Shimia isoporae: one gene and its partner. The protein of the gene in region 2 interacts with the protein of the main gene of each other region in a pairwise test. Links are inferred from orthologs where the notes say so. Each region holds a gene or a part of one and is shown on either strand. Other genes may lie near its edges. The genes, in order: rho and nusG.

Region 1 (7,359 bases), on a different replicon or contig from region 2:
GACGAGAGAGCCTGTTTTTTTAGCCAATTGTTCGGTCTGACGAACCGACAAACCACCCTTGATGACCTTCTTCGCCAGATCGCTGGCGTTGTCTGATGTAATCAGTGCCCGGGCATGCCCGGCTGATAGCTCTCCGGATTTGAGGTGTGCAAGCACATCATCCGGTAGATTTAAAAGTCGCATCAAGTTGGCTATGTGACTGCGGCTCTTGCCAAGCGCTTCGGAAAGCTTTTCTTGAGTGTGGCCGAATTTCTCCATCAGCTGACGATACCCCATCGCCTCTTCAACCGGGTTCAGATCAGCTCGTTGAATGTTTTCAATAATAGCAATTTCGAGCACTTCCGTGTCGTCATACTCCCGCACAACGATTGGCAGCTCATGCAGCTGCGCCATCTGAGACGCCCGCCACCGGCGTTCACCTGCGACAATTTCAAATTTGTCAGAGCCTTTCTTACGCACGATCAGGGGCTGAATAACGCCCTTTTCCCGGATTGAGTTTGCCAATTCTTCCAGTTGATCAGGCGTAAAATCTCTTCGCGGCTGATCCGGATTTGGCACAATCTGTTCAATCGGAACGACCATATCGGGTCGCCGAGAAGGTTCCTCGGTCTGCTGGCGGGAGTTATCTTCGGTCACATCTGCCATCAGAGCGCTCAGCCCTCGGCCCAAACCACGCGTCTTTCTCTTTTCAGCCATTTGGTGCTCCCCCAATTACGCCGCTATTTTGTTGTGTTTGGCCAAGAGTTCCTTGGCAAGAAGGCGGTAAGCCTCCGCCCCCTTGGAAGCTGGATCATACTCCGTCACAGGCTGTGCAAAAGAGGGCGCCTCTGAAACGCGCACATTTCGCGGGATTTTTGTTTCGAAAACCAGGTCTCCGAGGTTATCGCGCGCATCTTGCTCAACTTGCTGGGACAGGTTGTTGCGCGCATCAAACATTGTCAAAACCACGCCTTCAATACGCAAGGCCTCGTTGGCCGTTTGTCGCACCTCCCTGACCGTGAACATAAGCTGAGACAAACCCTCGAGAGCGAAGAACTCGCTTTGGAGCGGGATAAGAACAGAGTCGGACGCAATCATAGCGTTCACTGTCAGCAAATTCAGCGACGGCGGGCAATCAATGAGGATGTAGTCAAATTCATACCGGTCCATTGGCGTTTGACGCAGAGCATCGTGCAAAAGAAAGCTGCGCTTTTCGTTGGACATGAGCTCAATGTCAGCGGAGCTGAGATCTACAGTTGCTGGCACGATAGACATTCCAGGAACGTCAGATGTCTGAATGACATCGCCGAGCTCTACTTCCCCCAGAATAAGATCATAGGTGGTGTATTCCCGGTCCTCAATATCCACTCCCAGGCCCGTCGAAGCGTTGCCTTGAGGATCCAAATCGACCAGTAAAACTTTACAGCCTTCTTCCGTGAGTGCGGAAGCGAGGTTTATGGCCGTCGTTGTTTTGCCAACACCGCCTTTTTGATTTGCGACCGCGATGATTTTGGGGCCTTTGGGCCGCGACGGATCAGACACGATTGAGTTCTCCGACCTTCAAAATTACTGCCTGGGGTTCCGTGATACTTTGAATGGCATCCACTTGAAAAGACCACGATTCCTTTGCATCGGCGATTTCTTTTTCCCAAGTGGCACCTTTGGGAAACAGCGCCAGTCCTCCGGTGGAAAGGTGGCGTTCGGCAAAGCCAAAAAGCATATTCAGATCGGCCAGTGCGCGAGCGCTCAGAACAGATGCTTTCTGCGGCTCAGTTTGCTCAATTCTTTGGCTGATTACAGTGGCTGGAACTCCAGTTTCACGCAACACGGACCGCAGAAAGGCGCATTTTCTCTGATCTGACTCGATCAGCGTCACTTTTTGGGGCGCCTCGGGCTCGGCGCACATGAGCGCAATAACAAGACCTGGAAAACCACCGCCACTTCCAATGTCCACCCAGTGTGATGTTGTGGGTGGAGCAATTTTCAGTACTTGGGCCGAATCCAAAATGTGGCGGGTCCAAAGATCCGCAATTGTGGATTTGGACACCAGGTTGATGCGCGGATTCCACTTAATCAGCATGTCGGCAAGCTGTTTGAGTCGTTCAGATGTTTCACGTGAAACATTGAGGTCAGCCAGAATTCGGTCGGGAATTGCCATCAAGCCGACTTTTCCCGTTTGGCCTGACGCAATTTAGCCAACAAGAGCGTCAAGGCAGCGGGCGTCATTCCGTCGAGTCGACCTGCCTGCCCAAGGTTTGCAGGACGGGCGTTGTTCAATTTGCTTTTGAGTTCGTTGGATAGCCCCTCGATTCCATCAAAATCGAAGTCCGATGGGATCAATTGGCTTTCGTCACGCTTCATCGCCTCAACATCTCGCTTCTGGCGCTCGATATAGTTGGCATAAAGTGCGTCTTTTTCCAGTTGCCCGCGAGTCTCCAGGTCAACGTCCTCGAAGGCAGGGTCGATTGGCAAGAGATCGTCAAAACCAACTTCGGGAAAGGCGAGGACCTGAAAGGCCGTTCGGCGATTACCATCCTGGTTGACCGCAATGCCCGCCGCATTGATTTCTCGTGGAGTAAGCGCCTCCTTTTCGAGGAGCGCGCGCCCAGAAACCAACTTCTCCAACTTCGCTCCAAAAATCCGACGTCGGTCTTCACCGATCAAACCCAGGGTTTCACCGATTGGTGTCAGTCTTTGGTCAGCGTTGTCAGCACGTAGAGACAAGCGAAATTCAGCCCGACTGGTGAACATACGGTAGGGCTCCGTCACGCCCCGGGTAATCAGGTCGTCAACCATCACCCCGATATAGCTGTCAGATCGGCTAAAGTAATGAGGATCCCTGCCCTGCGCGGACAAAGCCGCATTTAGCCCAGCGACCAAACCTTGAGCAGCGGCTTCCTCATATCCAGTGGTGCCGTTGATCTGGCCTGCAAGATAAAGACCTTCTACACCTTTGACGCCTAGTGCGGCATCCAATGCACGCGGGTCAACATAGTCATATTCGATGGCGTAACCAGGTTGGAGAATTTCAACATCCTCCAAAGCATAGATTGAGCGTACATAGTCTTCCTGAACATCCACAGGCAATGACGTGGAGATACCGTTCGGATACACTGTGTCGTCATCCAAACCTTCAGGCTCCAAAAAGATCTGATGGGAATCCTTATCTGCAAAGCGCACGATTTTGTCTTCTATAGATGGGCAATAGCGCGGACCAACACCCTCGATGTGGCCACCATACATTGCCGATCGATCAAGATTATTCCGGATGATGTCGTGTGTTTTTGAATTTGTGTGAGTGATACCACATGCAATCTGACGGGCCGTCGGCGCCTTATTCAAAAAAGAGAACATGACTGGCAGATCATCGCCGGGTTGGCTGTCGAGCAGGTCCCACTTAATGGTTTTTCCATTCAATCGTGGCGGTGTTCCGGTTTTCAATCGACCCAGTGGCAGACCGAAACTATCGATGCGTTCCGCCAACTTAATCGATGCGTTGTCGCCCATCCGACCGCCTGAATGAGAGACATCGCCGATATGGATCACACCACGGAGAAAAGTGCCGGTTGTAAGCACAACCGCATGAGCCTGAATTTCGACGCCATCAGCGAGAACAACTCCCCGAACGGCTTGTCCTTCCATTCTGAAATCGGTGACCTCTCCCTCGACAATCGTCAAGTTAGGTGTCGATTCAATTTCGGACAGCATTTCTGTGCGATAGATCCTTCGGTCAGACTGTGCGCGAGGCCCTTGAACCGCAGGCCCTTTTCTTCGGTTCAGAAGACGAAACTGTATACCCGCTTTGTCCGCGATCCGCCCCATGACACCATCAAGTGCATCTACTTCACGCACGAGATGGCCTTTACCAAGCCCGCCAATAGCAGGGTTGCAAGACATCACGCCGATACCAGATTTTTTCAGCGTCACAAGCGCTGTCTGTGCGCCCATGCGAGCTGAAGCTGTAGCCGCATCAGCGCCGGCATGACCACCACCAACAACAATGACGTCAAAATGTTTCACGTGAAACACTCCCCTCTCCGATCGCTATTTGCCAATGCAAAAGCTCGAGAAAATCTCATCCAACAGGTTTTCTACATCGACGTGCCCGACAATAGAATCAAGAGCACGAATCGCGGTGCGTAACTCTTCTGCACCAATATCATAATGATCAGGACCCAAGGCGAGAACGGCCCGCGCGGCATCCAGAGATTCAGAAGCCCTCTTCATAGCAATCCGATGCCGTTCACGCGTCGCAACGCCGGACCTACCAGCCTGCTCCGAAAGCTTTTCGGTGATCTCACCAACAAGTTCGCCAATACCAAAACCAGTCTTTCCGGAGATAGCGTCTCGCTGATTCTCCAATGTATCGGCTTTGGCGAGCCGAATGACATCATTTGGCATGGGAACAAAGTCTAGTTCCTGCTCATCGGACTTCAAAAATACCCGCAAGTCTGCGGCTTCCGCTCTTTCGCGGGCGCGCTGAATTCCGATGCCCTCAACGTGATCGTCCGTTTCGCGAAGGCCGGCCGTGTCAAGCAACGTCACAGGCAGGCCATTCAGCTCCATACGAACTTCAATCACGTCTCGTGTGGTGCCAGCATACTCAGAAGTTATTGCTGCTTCACGTCCAGCGAGGGCGTTCAAAAGAGTGGACTTTCCGACATTCGGCGCCCCTAGAATTGCAACTTCAAAGCCTGTTCGAATGCGCTCTGCTGTTTCGACTCCGGCGATTTCCCGATCCAGTTCCGTACGGACACCTGCCAGCAGCGCTTCGACCTCAGGCGTCACGTCAACGGGAACGTCCTCATCAGCAAAGTCAATTGTTGCTTCGATCAGGGCTGCGGCACGGATCAGGTCAGTGCGCCATTTGCCCGCGAGGTCACCAAGATCACCTGACAAAACGCGCAGGGCCTGGCGTCGTTGGGCTTCGGTTTCTGCGTCTATAAGATCAGCAAGACCTTCAACTTGCGCCAGGTCCAGACAACCATTCTCCAATGCCCGTCGTGTAAACTCACCTGCTTCGGCCAAACGAAGGCCTTCCATTTCGGAAAGCTCACGTAGGACCGCGTTCACAACCGCTGTAGACCCATGCAAATGCAGTTCGAGAACATCTTCACCCGTGAAGCTTGCCTTCTCCTCGAAATAGAGAACCAAAGCCTGATCAAGACGTCGGCCTTGGCCGTCCTTCAGTGTCTTCAAGGATGCGAAGCGTGGCCCGGGAAGCTCTCCCAAAAGCGCCCTGCCCGCGGAAGTCGCGCGGGTTCCGGACACTCGAACGACAGCGACCCCCGCTTTACCGGGGGCCGTTGCTAAGGCGAAAATTGTATCCGGCACATAGGCCATCACAGATCCCTTAGGTGTTCATCGAGTCAAAGAACTCGGAGTTGGTCTTGGTCTGCTTGAGTTTGCCAAGCAGGAACTCGACGGCATCGGTTGTACCCATGGGGTTGAGGATGCGGCGTAGAACAAAGGTTTTCGCCAGATCACCCTTGTCGACCAGAAGATCCTCTTTCCGGGTGCCGGACTTGAGAATGTCAATCGCCGGGAAGACACGTTTGTCTGCCACTTTGCGATCGAGAACGATTTCGGAGTTACCAGTACCTTTGAATTCTTCGAAGATAACTTCGTCCATACGCGAACCGGTATCGATCAGAGCCGTCGAGATGATGGTAAGGGAACCACCTTCTTCGATGTTACGAGCGGCACCAAAGAAGCGTTTGGGTCGTTGCAATGCATTTGCATCCACACCACCGGTCAGAACTTTACCCGATGACGGCACGACAGTGTTGAACGCCCTACCAAGTCTTGTGATTGAGTCGAGTAGAATAACAACATCTCGTTTATGCTCAACAAGACGCTTGGCTTTTTCAATGACCATTTCGGACACCGCAACGTGGCGGGTTGCAGGTTCGTCAAAGGTCGAGGAAATAACTTCGCCTTTTACCGATCTCTGCATGTCGGTGACCTCTTCAGGACGTTCATCGATGAGCAGTACGATCAAATAGCATTCTGGATGGTTGGCTTCGATTGAGTGCGCAATGTTTTGCAGGATCACTGTTTTACCAGTCCGCGGCGGCGCAACGATCAGGGAACGCTGACCTTTACCGATTGGTGCAACGAGATCGATCACACGGGCGGACTTGTCCTTGATGGTCGGATCTTCGATCTCCATCTTTAGACGTTCATCCGGGTAGAGAGGTGTCAGGTTGTCAAAAGCGATTTTGTGCTTGGCCTTCTCAGGGGCCTCAAAGTTGATCTGAGACACGCCTGTCAGCGCGAAATAGCGCTCGTTGTCGCCAGGGGCCGTCATAACACCGTCAACGGTGTCTCCAGTGCGCAGGGAGTGCTGACGGATCATTTCCGGGCTCACATAGATGTCGTCAGGACCCGGAAGATAGTTTGCTTCCGGTGAGCGCAGGAAACCGAAGCCGTCCTGAAGTACCTCGAGCACACCTTCTCCAGAGATTTCCCAGCCATCATCCGCGCGTTCGCGCAGGATCTGGAACATCATCTCGCCTTTGCGCATCGTGGATGCGTTTTCGATTTCGAGCTCCTCGGCCATCGCCAGAAGGTCTTTGGGGCTTTTTGCCTTCAGGTCGCCAAGAGCGAGCTTTTCCTGTGTCATGAAAATATCCTGTCGCCGCCCCTGGGGGAGCGGTTCGTCATTTTTGTATGTGGAAGACACGTGACCCGGACGGGCCAGTTGGGGAGATAATTAAGCGCTGACTCGAGGCGAGTCAATTCTCGTTAGAATTTCACCACAACAGACAACACGATCACAACCATCAGGATGGTCGGCACTTCGTTCATCATCCGATACTGACGGCCGGTCAGAGTATTCTCATCTCGTTCGAATTTCTTTCGCATCTGCATGAGCCAGTGATCGAAGCCCGTCATAGCGATAACACAGATCGCCTTGGTGTATGGCCAAATAGCGGTCCAATCCACGATTCCGGGAGTAAACACGAGAGTGAGACCGGCCATCCATGTGACAACACTGGCCGGCGCCATGATATATCGCTGGAGTTTGTGCTCCATGATCTTCAGCGTTTCGTCGAGATTGTCGCCCTTCTCTGCTCGCTCGGCGTGATACACAAACAAACGGGGGAGATAGAAGATCCCTGCCATCCAAGAGATGACCGCCATGATATGAAGGGAGAGCACGTACGGGTAAATATCGACAAGAAAGTATCCCATGGTCTTGGTCTCCGTGATCCTCTCGGTCCTCTCTAAATAAATAAAGAAATATAGAAAAGGATGATGATTTTGTTGGGGGCTTCATTTCTGTGGATTAAAGGTTTTCCCCAAGACTTATCCACACATGAGTATGTTCAGATGAGTTTTGAACACATTTTGATTTCGAGAAATTTAAAATCATAA
Region 2 (7,308 bases):
CACTGAAAAACCCCAGAGTGATTGGACAGCCGCAGCCCAAAAAGATTGTCGCAAAGGACAATCAAGTACACATTACCTGGGAGAACGAGGTGCCCCAAGGCACGAGCGTCAGCGTTCAGGTTGACAGCCTGTTCAAGCAAACCAAACCCATTTCCTACCAACACACGAAAGACGGCAAAGCGATTGGCGAGCCCATTCCTTACCACCAGAAAGAAGGCAAAGATTGGCGGCGCGGGATGCGGGAGCGCTGGCCCGTTGAAGTTGGCCCTCGCGCGCCCGCATCCATGTTGTCCACTGGACGACTGGGGATCATAAACCGCGAGCACGTCATCAAAGACTACAGCGGAGAGGTTCTCGCGAAGAACCTTCACTACGGCGGTTTTGAAAAGGAAGACGCCGACAAGATCGCGAATATTGTCAGCCCATATATCGTGGCGGTGGGCCGCAATCCGGTTTCCACGCTGGCGATGCGCGCGATTGTCGGGGAAACAGTAATGAACCGCGACAATCCGGATCCGACGGCCATTCGAGCAGCCATCATGGCAGATCACGCCAACTTCGGCTCGGCACGCCCCTTCCCTGCGGTTGTCGGGAATGAACACAAAATCATCCAGATGAGCGGTCGATTCCTCGCGCAGGTCGAAACCGCAAGCGCAATGGTGGCCGCGGGCGAACGCCCGCCGGACGAAATGATCAACCTCTATGACGAAGGCGTTTCCATTCAGGCCCACGCTGCGGAAATGGCCATCTCATACAAGCAGTTCTGCCTGCACCCGATGACCCACATGCCCATCAAGCCAACCCCGATGCCTTCGTTCGAGGTACTTCTTGATATGGAAAACCGCTATGGTTTCGTCCCTATGGCGATGCTGAAGGCGTTCTTCGCCCCTACGCCCACCACCGATTGGCAAGCGGTCATCGAAGAGATCCTGTTCAAGACTTTGGGCGCCCTCGATCTGATCGACTTTTACGTACCCATCCTCGAAATCCTCCGCGGCGGAGAGTTCAAAGACGTCTGGGAAGACCTGCTCAGAGCCGCCGCCGAGCACGATTTCTGGGAGCTTGTGAAAACCTTGCTTGAGGACTTCCTGCTCTCGGACAAGTTCCGCGAACTTCTGATCAAGAAACTGGGCAAGGAGGTTGCCGAAGAGATCCTGGAGAAAATGTTGCAAAAGTGGATTCCGATCCTCGGCTGGGCACAGCTCATCGGTAACATCATCGCCGTTCTTATCGTGCAAATGCTATACTACTACTCCCTGATTTTTGGCCCGTTCATCTTGCCGAAATGACGCCTACCGCCAGGTCAGAAACAACAACACCCGACCTAAATTGGTCGGGTGCATGAAATTCTTCTTTCTTACGATTGTTCAGCGCCAGCGCAGATTCTCACGGCTCAACTGATCCAGACTCGTGATCCCCATCAGCTTCATGTCCCGCTCAATCTCAGTGCGCATATTGCCCAGCACGCGTTCGACACCAGCCTGCCCCGCCGCCGCGAGTGCATAGAGGTAAAGCCGCCCGCCGGAACAGGCCTTCGCCCCAACCGACAACGCCTTCAGCACATGTGTGCCGCGTTGAATGCCGCCTTCGCAGATCACATCAATCTGGTCGCCCACGGCGTCACAGATTTCTGCCAGCTGATCAAACGGCGCGCGCGATCCGTCCAACTGCCGCCCACCGTGGTTGGACACCATGATACCGGTACAACCGATATCAACCGCCCGCTTTGCGTCTTCGACACTCATGATGCCTTTTAGAGCAAACTGTCCGTTCCATTGGGCACAGAGCTTCTCCGCGTCCTTCCAGTTCATCGACTGGTCAAGCATTGTCGAGAAATACTCTCCTACTGACACGGCCAGATTGGTCCCTGCGCTCACATGCCCCGACAGGTGCGGCATGTCGAATTTCTCTTTGGTGAAGAAGTTCCACGCCCACATCGGATGCGCCGCAAAACTCAGGGCCGAAGCCGGTGTCAGCTTGGGCGGAGAGGTAAAGCCCGTGCGCAAATCCCGTTCGCGGTTGCCGCCCGTGATGGTATCCACCGTCAGCGCCATAACCTGAAAATTCGCCGCCCGCGCACGTTCCAGCAACGCATCGTTCAAGCCACGATCCTTGTGGAAGTAGAACTGGAACATCTTCGGCCCCGGCGCGATCTTTTCGATCTCTTCAACCGTCACCGTCGCCAGCGAGGACACGCCAAACATTGTTCCGTATTTGGTCGCCGCCTTGCCAACCGCCCGCTCGCCTTCGTGATGGAACAACCGCTGCAAGGCTGTGGGCGCGCAATAGATCGGCATGTCGAGCTTCTGGCCCATGACCTCCACCGACATATCGACGTTTTCCACCCCGTTCAGGACGTTGGGCACCAAATCCACGTCGTCAAAGCTCGTGGTGTTGCGGCGGTAGGTGATCTCGTCATCCGCCGCCCCGTCGATGTAGTGAAAGATCGGTCCCGGCAGGCGCTTCTTGGCCAGCTTCCGAAAGTCCTGAAAATTGTGGCAATCCGTGAGCCGCATGGCACGCCCTCCCCTGACGCTTTGGCAAATCCCTTAAATTGGTAATTTTCTTTTACCAATATTTGCCAAAGCTGCAAGAGAGTTTGTGATCGACTGAAGACGAAGGTGGGAGTCCCTCAGAATTTTCCGGAATTTGCCCATTCCTCGCGCGGCGGCACCGGCTCTGCATTGTCCCAATGTTCAACGATCTTGCCATTCTCAATTCGGAAAATATCCGCCTGACACATGTCCTGACCATTCAGCCGTGTGCGGTTGAGCGTGGCGACAAAATTCCCCTCACCCACCATCAGGAAGCACTCCTGAAAACTCAACGGACAGTCTTCCGCGCCATAGAAAGCGGCAAAGGCCGCCAGCCCGTCCTCCATCCCGGATGAGTGCTGATGGAACACCTCATCGCTGATGAAATCCCCCATCCGGTCTACCCGCCGCCCGATCAGACAGGCGTCTATAAATTCCGCCACCAGCGCCTTGTTCGCCGCCGTTTTATCGAGATCAACAACGTCCGTCGGCCCATCTACCAAGGTTCGACCCGCCGGATTGGGCGGTGTGTCTTCGCCAATCACGTCCCAATGCTCGACGATCAGCCCTTCGTCGTCTGAATCAAAGAAGTCCGTCGTGACCCACCTCGCAGCCCCGCCATTCAGAACCTGATGCGCCTGAAGGAAAACCTTCGGCCCATCCTGCAGCGCCCGCACCACGCGGATGTCCCGATCCGGATTGCGCTCGATGAAAGGTCCAAAGAAAGCCAGAAACCCCTCCTTGCCGTCCGCCACTCCTGTCGAATGTTGCGTATACCGCGCGCCGGTGTAGGCATTTACGGCCTCCTCCGCGTGCCCGTCCCGAATACCCTTCATATACAGATCGATCGCATTTTCCTTGGCTGTGGCCATGACGCCCTCCAACAAACCGCACAAACAAAAACGCCCCGATGGTGACACATCGGAGCGCTTAATCAATTCACGAATTTGAGGGGAGACCCCTAAAGCCATTAACCCTGCTTGGTCACCTGAGTGTACTCCAACTCGACCGGGGTCTCGCGGCCAAAGATCGACACGGTCACCTTCAGGCGCTGGTTGTCTTCGTCCACTTCCTCGACCATGCCGTCGAAATCTTCGAACGGGCCGTCGTTGACTTTGACCTTCTCGCCCACCTCGAAGCTGATCATCAGCTTCGGCGCTTCTTCGCCTTCCTGCACGCGACCAAGGATGCCCTGCACCTCGGCGTCACGCATCGGCATCGGACGGCCCTGCGGGCCAAGGAAACCGGTGACGCGGTTGATCGAATTGATCAGGTGATAGCCCTGATCGCTCATTTCCATGTGCACGAGAACGTAACCGGGCATAAAGCGGCGCTCGGTGGTCACTTTCTTGCCGCGACGCACTTCGATCACTTCTTCAGTCGGCACCAGCACTTCGTCAATCTGGTCCTCGAGCCCTTGCTCTTCGACCGACGTGCGGATTGTCTCGGCGACCTTCTTCTCGAAGTTCGAAAGTACGCTGACCGAATACCACCGTTTTGCCATGTGACCGTTCTTTCCCGTCTTACCGGCCTGGGCCGGGTGTCATTTCAATACGCGCCCCGACGGGGGCATTTGGGAACAAAAAATCGGCGTGCAACTTGATTCGCCACACGCCACATTCCCGAAGTAGGCAGTGAACTACCGCCGATACCATTGGATTTCAAGAGCCAAAGGCCGCGAAGCGACCTCACCAGCCTTAGCCGAAGAGCGACAGAATGCCGTTCAGACCGCCGCGGATCAGAATGTCCACAAGCGAGAAAAACGCCGCAGTCAGCGCCGCCATGATAAAGACCATGACCGTGGTCAGCAGAACTTCGCGGCGAGTCGGCCAAACGACTTTGGACACTTCCGCGCGGACTTGCTGAATAAAGGTGATCGGATTGGTTTTCGCCATGACGCTTCTTCTTTGCCTTGATCAGAGGCTGACATACTTGGCTGGCCTGACAAATTCAAGGCCATTTGGCGCTCTTTGATCGTTGAAACGCCTTCAACCACCAATTCGTGAGATACGTGCCGCAAATGACGGGTCTATCGGCCCATCCCATGCATCGTCATCAGTCACGGGACGATAGAGCAGATGACGCATGCTATTGGGGAGGAGTTTTTCCACAAAGCGCGCCCGTGCCGGGTCATTCCAGATAAACCGCTGAATGCGGCGTCCGACGATGCGCGCCATACGGTCCTGACCGATCAGGGCCCCAAGCAGCAATAGTCCGGAAAGGAATGTCAGAACCAGCATCGGAATGAACATCGGTTGCCAATAAACCACCGAGCTCAGGAGAGCGACAGACAGGATACGGGGCGTTGTCAGAAAGCGTCGCAAAGCTCGTGTCGGCCCGCCCTCGACAATCTCGAGCTTGCGCCAGGAGCGTTCTCGCGGAGCCTCAACCCAATCGTGCCATTCCGCGGACGTCGCCTCAGCACGTGCCCTTGCGCCAACCGGCGCGACATTGTGTTCGATCGGCTCGGGGCGGGCTTCTACTGGTTTGGGTTCGACAGCGAGGGCTTCTTGGGGAACGCCCGCGACGGCCTCGTCATCTGCAACCAGATTTCGGATCGCATCAAGGGTTTCCTCGCCGAACGGCTCGCCGGGTTCTTTGATATCCGCGCCATACTGCGGCACATCACCTTTGTCATAAAGCGTTGGATCGTCGTTGCTCATACCAATCACCATCTCGACGCACCCTTGGTAAGCGCGGCACGCCGTTTCCTGAGACGCCGCCGCCCTCACACAGCCACGTACGAATCAAGTTGAACTCTAACTGTTAGGGTTTGCTTAAGACTTTGGTGCTCAGCAGGCACAGTTGTGGCGATTTTGAGGCAAATGCTCAAAATCGCCTAGGGGCTTGTTGCCCAACTCTCTGAAAAGAAAGGTTATCTTCCGGACACGAACTTTTGCGCCAGTCGCAGTTCATGCTGCCAATATCGCATGCACCAGAGGCCCACACCACGCAAGGCATCTCGGACCCGCTCTGGTCCAACAGCAACCGCAGCCACAATAAACAGGATCAGCGACCAGATCAGAAGCCGGATCGCCACAGCCGGCATAACCAAAGCGACCGTGCCAACCATAATCAACGACAGCAAACGCGGGCGTGGCCACCGACGCGCCATAAGGGCGTCGCGTTCAGCCTCGATGAGCGCCAACTCTGCCGCAGGTGCTCCCGCCAATTCGGGAGCATTCCGCTGCATCGCTGCTTCAACGCGGGAAATCTTTGGCTCGGCCGGTTCATTTGCCTGCGCTCCAACAGTCCGCCGCGCAGCTTCAATCATCAGCCGGTGAACTTCTTTTCTAGGCTTGGAAGAAACAGCACTGTCTTCCCGCTCAGGCATGAACGGACCGGTGTCGTCAAAATCCCCTAGTCTCCAATTCTGTCCCATGTCGTCCCTTTCGAACAACGCCCCCTGCTGCGCTGTCAAAATTTACAGCCTCGCGGAATGGTTAATGAAAGGTAAATAGGACGAGTCTTAGCGGGCTTCTGGGCATTCTCTGGGCCATTTGTGTCGCAAATGGGGCAATTACCCGCGTCAATCTCAGCTCAGCTCCCTGCAACAGCGAGGTCTTTGCCTCGCTCAGACGACGCAGTTTCCACCCTCTCCAACGGCTCCAACACGACCGGCTTTTTGTCCGGTCTGCTGGCGGGCGTCACTGTGATGCTCAACAAACTCTCTAGCGTGTAGTAGCTCCGAAACAACCGGAACAGCGTGTACTCCGGAACATAAAGCAAAGCGCGCCAGGATCGGTTGATCAACGTCGCCATGATCGACACAAGGAACGGTGCTCCTATCGCAACAGCAAAGATAGCACTTAGCTGCGGCCGCATCTCTGGCGAGAACGGATCCATGAACTCGATCATGCCAAAAAATATCAGCCCGATCGACATGGCACGGAATGACGTGTTCAACAGCATCAGCGGAAGAATAACGATCCCTCGCAAAGACCGGTGATTGATGCGCGACGCTTCGGCACAACGCGCGGCGATGTGAAACGCGGACCTGAACCAGCGCATCCGTTGTTCGCGCATGTGATGCAGCGTGGCAGGCACCTCACTCTCATAGCGCACCTTCGGATCGACCATCACGCGATACCCCATCTCACCGATGCGCATCGACATGTCTGAGTCTTCGCCGTTCAAGCCAAACGCAAAGCCACCAAGCAATCTGGGAAACTCGGAGCGGTACACCGCGAACATGCCGGGTATGGCAACCAGCGCCTCGATCGCGTCGGTGCCAATCGCATAATAGCCGTGGTTCACCAAAACTTCAGACTGCCGCGCCCTCTCAAAGAAACTGCGACCACGGGTGAAGGGCACGCCGCCAAGACAGCCGAGCGTCGGATCACTGAAGTGCGACAACGCCCGCCAAAGTGCATCGGAGTGGATTTGCGTATCGGCATCAATGCGGATCACAAAGTCTGTTTGTACCTCCGCAAAACCTCGGTTGAGCGCATGCGCCTTACCCGGTCTCGCCTCGTCAATGACCCGTCCATTCACATGACGTGTTTTCGCAAAAGCGGCCTCGGTAACAGCGCGAGTGGAGTCCGATGAGTTATTGTTTACAACGAGTACATTCACCTCACCGCCGTATTCAATCGCAGCAGCCTCAATCGCGGCAACGGTGTGCGCAATGATATATTCCTCATTGTGTGCGGGGATCACAATCGACAATGGCGGCCGGAACTGTGGATCCGGAGTGTCCCTGCGGCGATCCCAACACGACAAAAGGTAGAGCATCAAAAAGAGACTCGGTAAGAACAGGAAAACGCCCGGCCCT

What was found.
Region 1: the proteins of nusG (region 2) and rho interact in binary tests that used the Escherichia coli proteins (3 or more experiments, as listed by UniProt). The link is inferred for Shimia isoporae from one-to-one orthologs.

Annotation. Positions count from the first base shown.
Region 1 is NZ_SMGR01000004.1:71,962-79,320, reverse strand. What follows is about bases 4,469-7,263. They hold rho (transcription termination factor Rho), read right to left. Parts: upstream 6,605-7,263; coding sequence 5,333-6,604; downstream 4,469-5,332. Other genes in these bases: BXY66_RS17225 (CopD family protein), read right to left, coding at 6,727-7,176; mnmE (tRNA uridine-5-carboxymethylaminomethyl(34) synthesis GTPase MnmE), read right to left, coding at 4,469-5,322. Also shown: BXY66_RS17255 (ParB/RepB/Spo0J family partition protein), read right to left, coding at 1-696; BXY66_RS17250 (ParA family protein), read right to left, coding at 712-1,521; 16S rRNA (guanine(527)-N(7))-methyltransferase RsmG, read right to left, coding at 1,514-2,137; tRNA uridine-5-carboxymethylaminomethyl(34) synthesis enzyme MnmG, read right to left, coding at 2,137-3,999; more of mnmE, read right to left, coding at 4,024-4,468. UniProt on the Escherichia coli protein: Facilitates transcription termination by a mechanism that involves Rho binding to the nascent RNA, activation of Rho's RNA-dependent ATPase activity, and release of the mRNA from the DNA template.
Region 2 is NZ_SMGR01000003.1:30,040-37,347, forward strand. The notes cover bases 2,272-5,015. They hold nusG (transcription termination/antitermination protein NusG), read right to left. Parts: upstream 4,039-5,015; coding sequence 3,505-4,038; downstream 2,272-3,504. Other genes in these bases: BXY66_RS14485 (alpha-hydroxy acid oxidase), read right to left, coding at 2,272-2,516; BXY66_RS14490 (nuclear transport factor 2 family protein), read right to left, coding at 2,633-3,406; secE (preprotein translocase subunit SecE), read right to left, coding at 4,232-4,429; BXY66_RS14505 (hypothetical protein), read right to left, coding at 4,523-5,015. Also shown: BXY66_RS14480 (hypothetical protein), read left to right, coding at 1-1,289; more of BXY66_RS14485, read right to left, coding at 1,368-2,271; more of BXY66_RS14505, read right to left, coding at 5,016-5,197; BXY66_RS14510 (hypothetical protein), read right to left, coding at 5,410-5,916; BXY66_RS14515 (glycosyltransferase family 2 protein), read right to left, coding at 6,075-7,308. UniProt on the Escherichia coli protein: Part of the processive rRNA transcription and antitermination complex (rrnTAC). The complex forms an RNA-chaperone ring around the RNA exit tunnel of RNA polymerase (RNAP).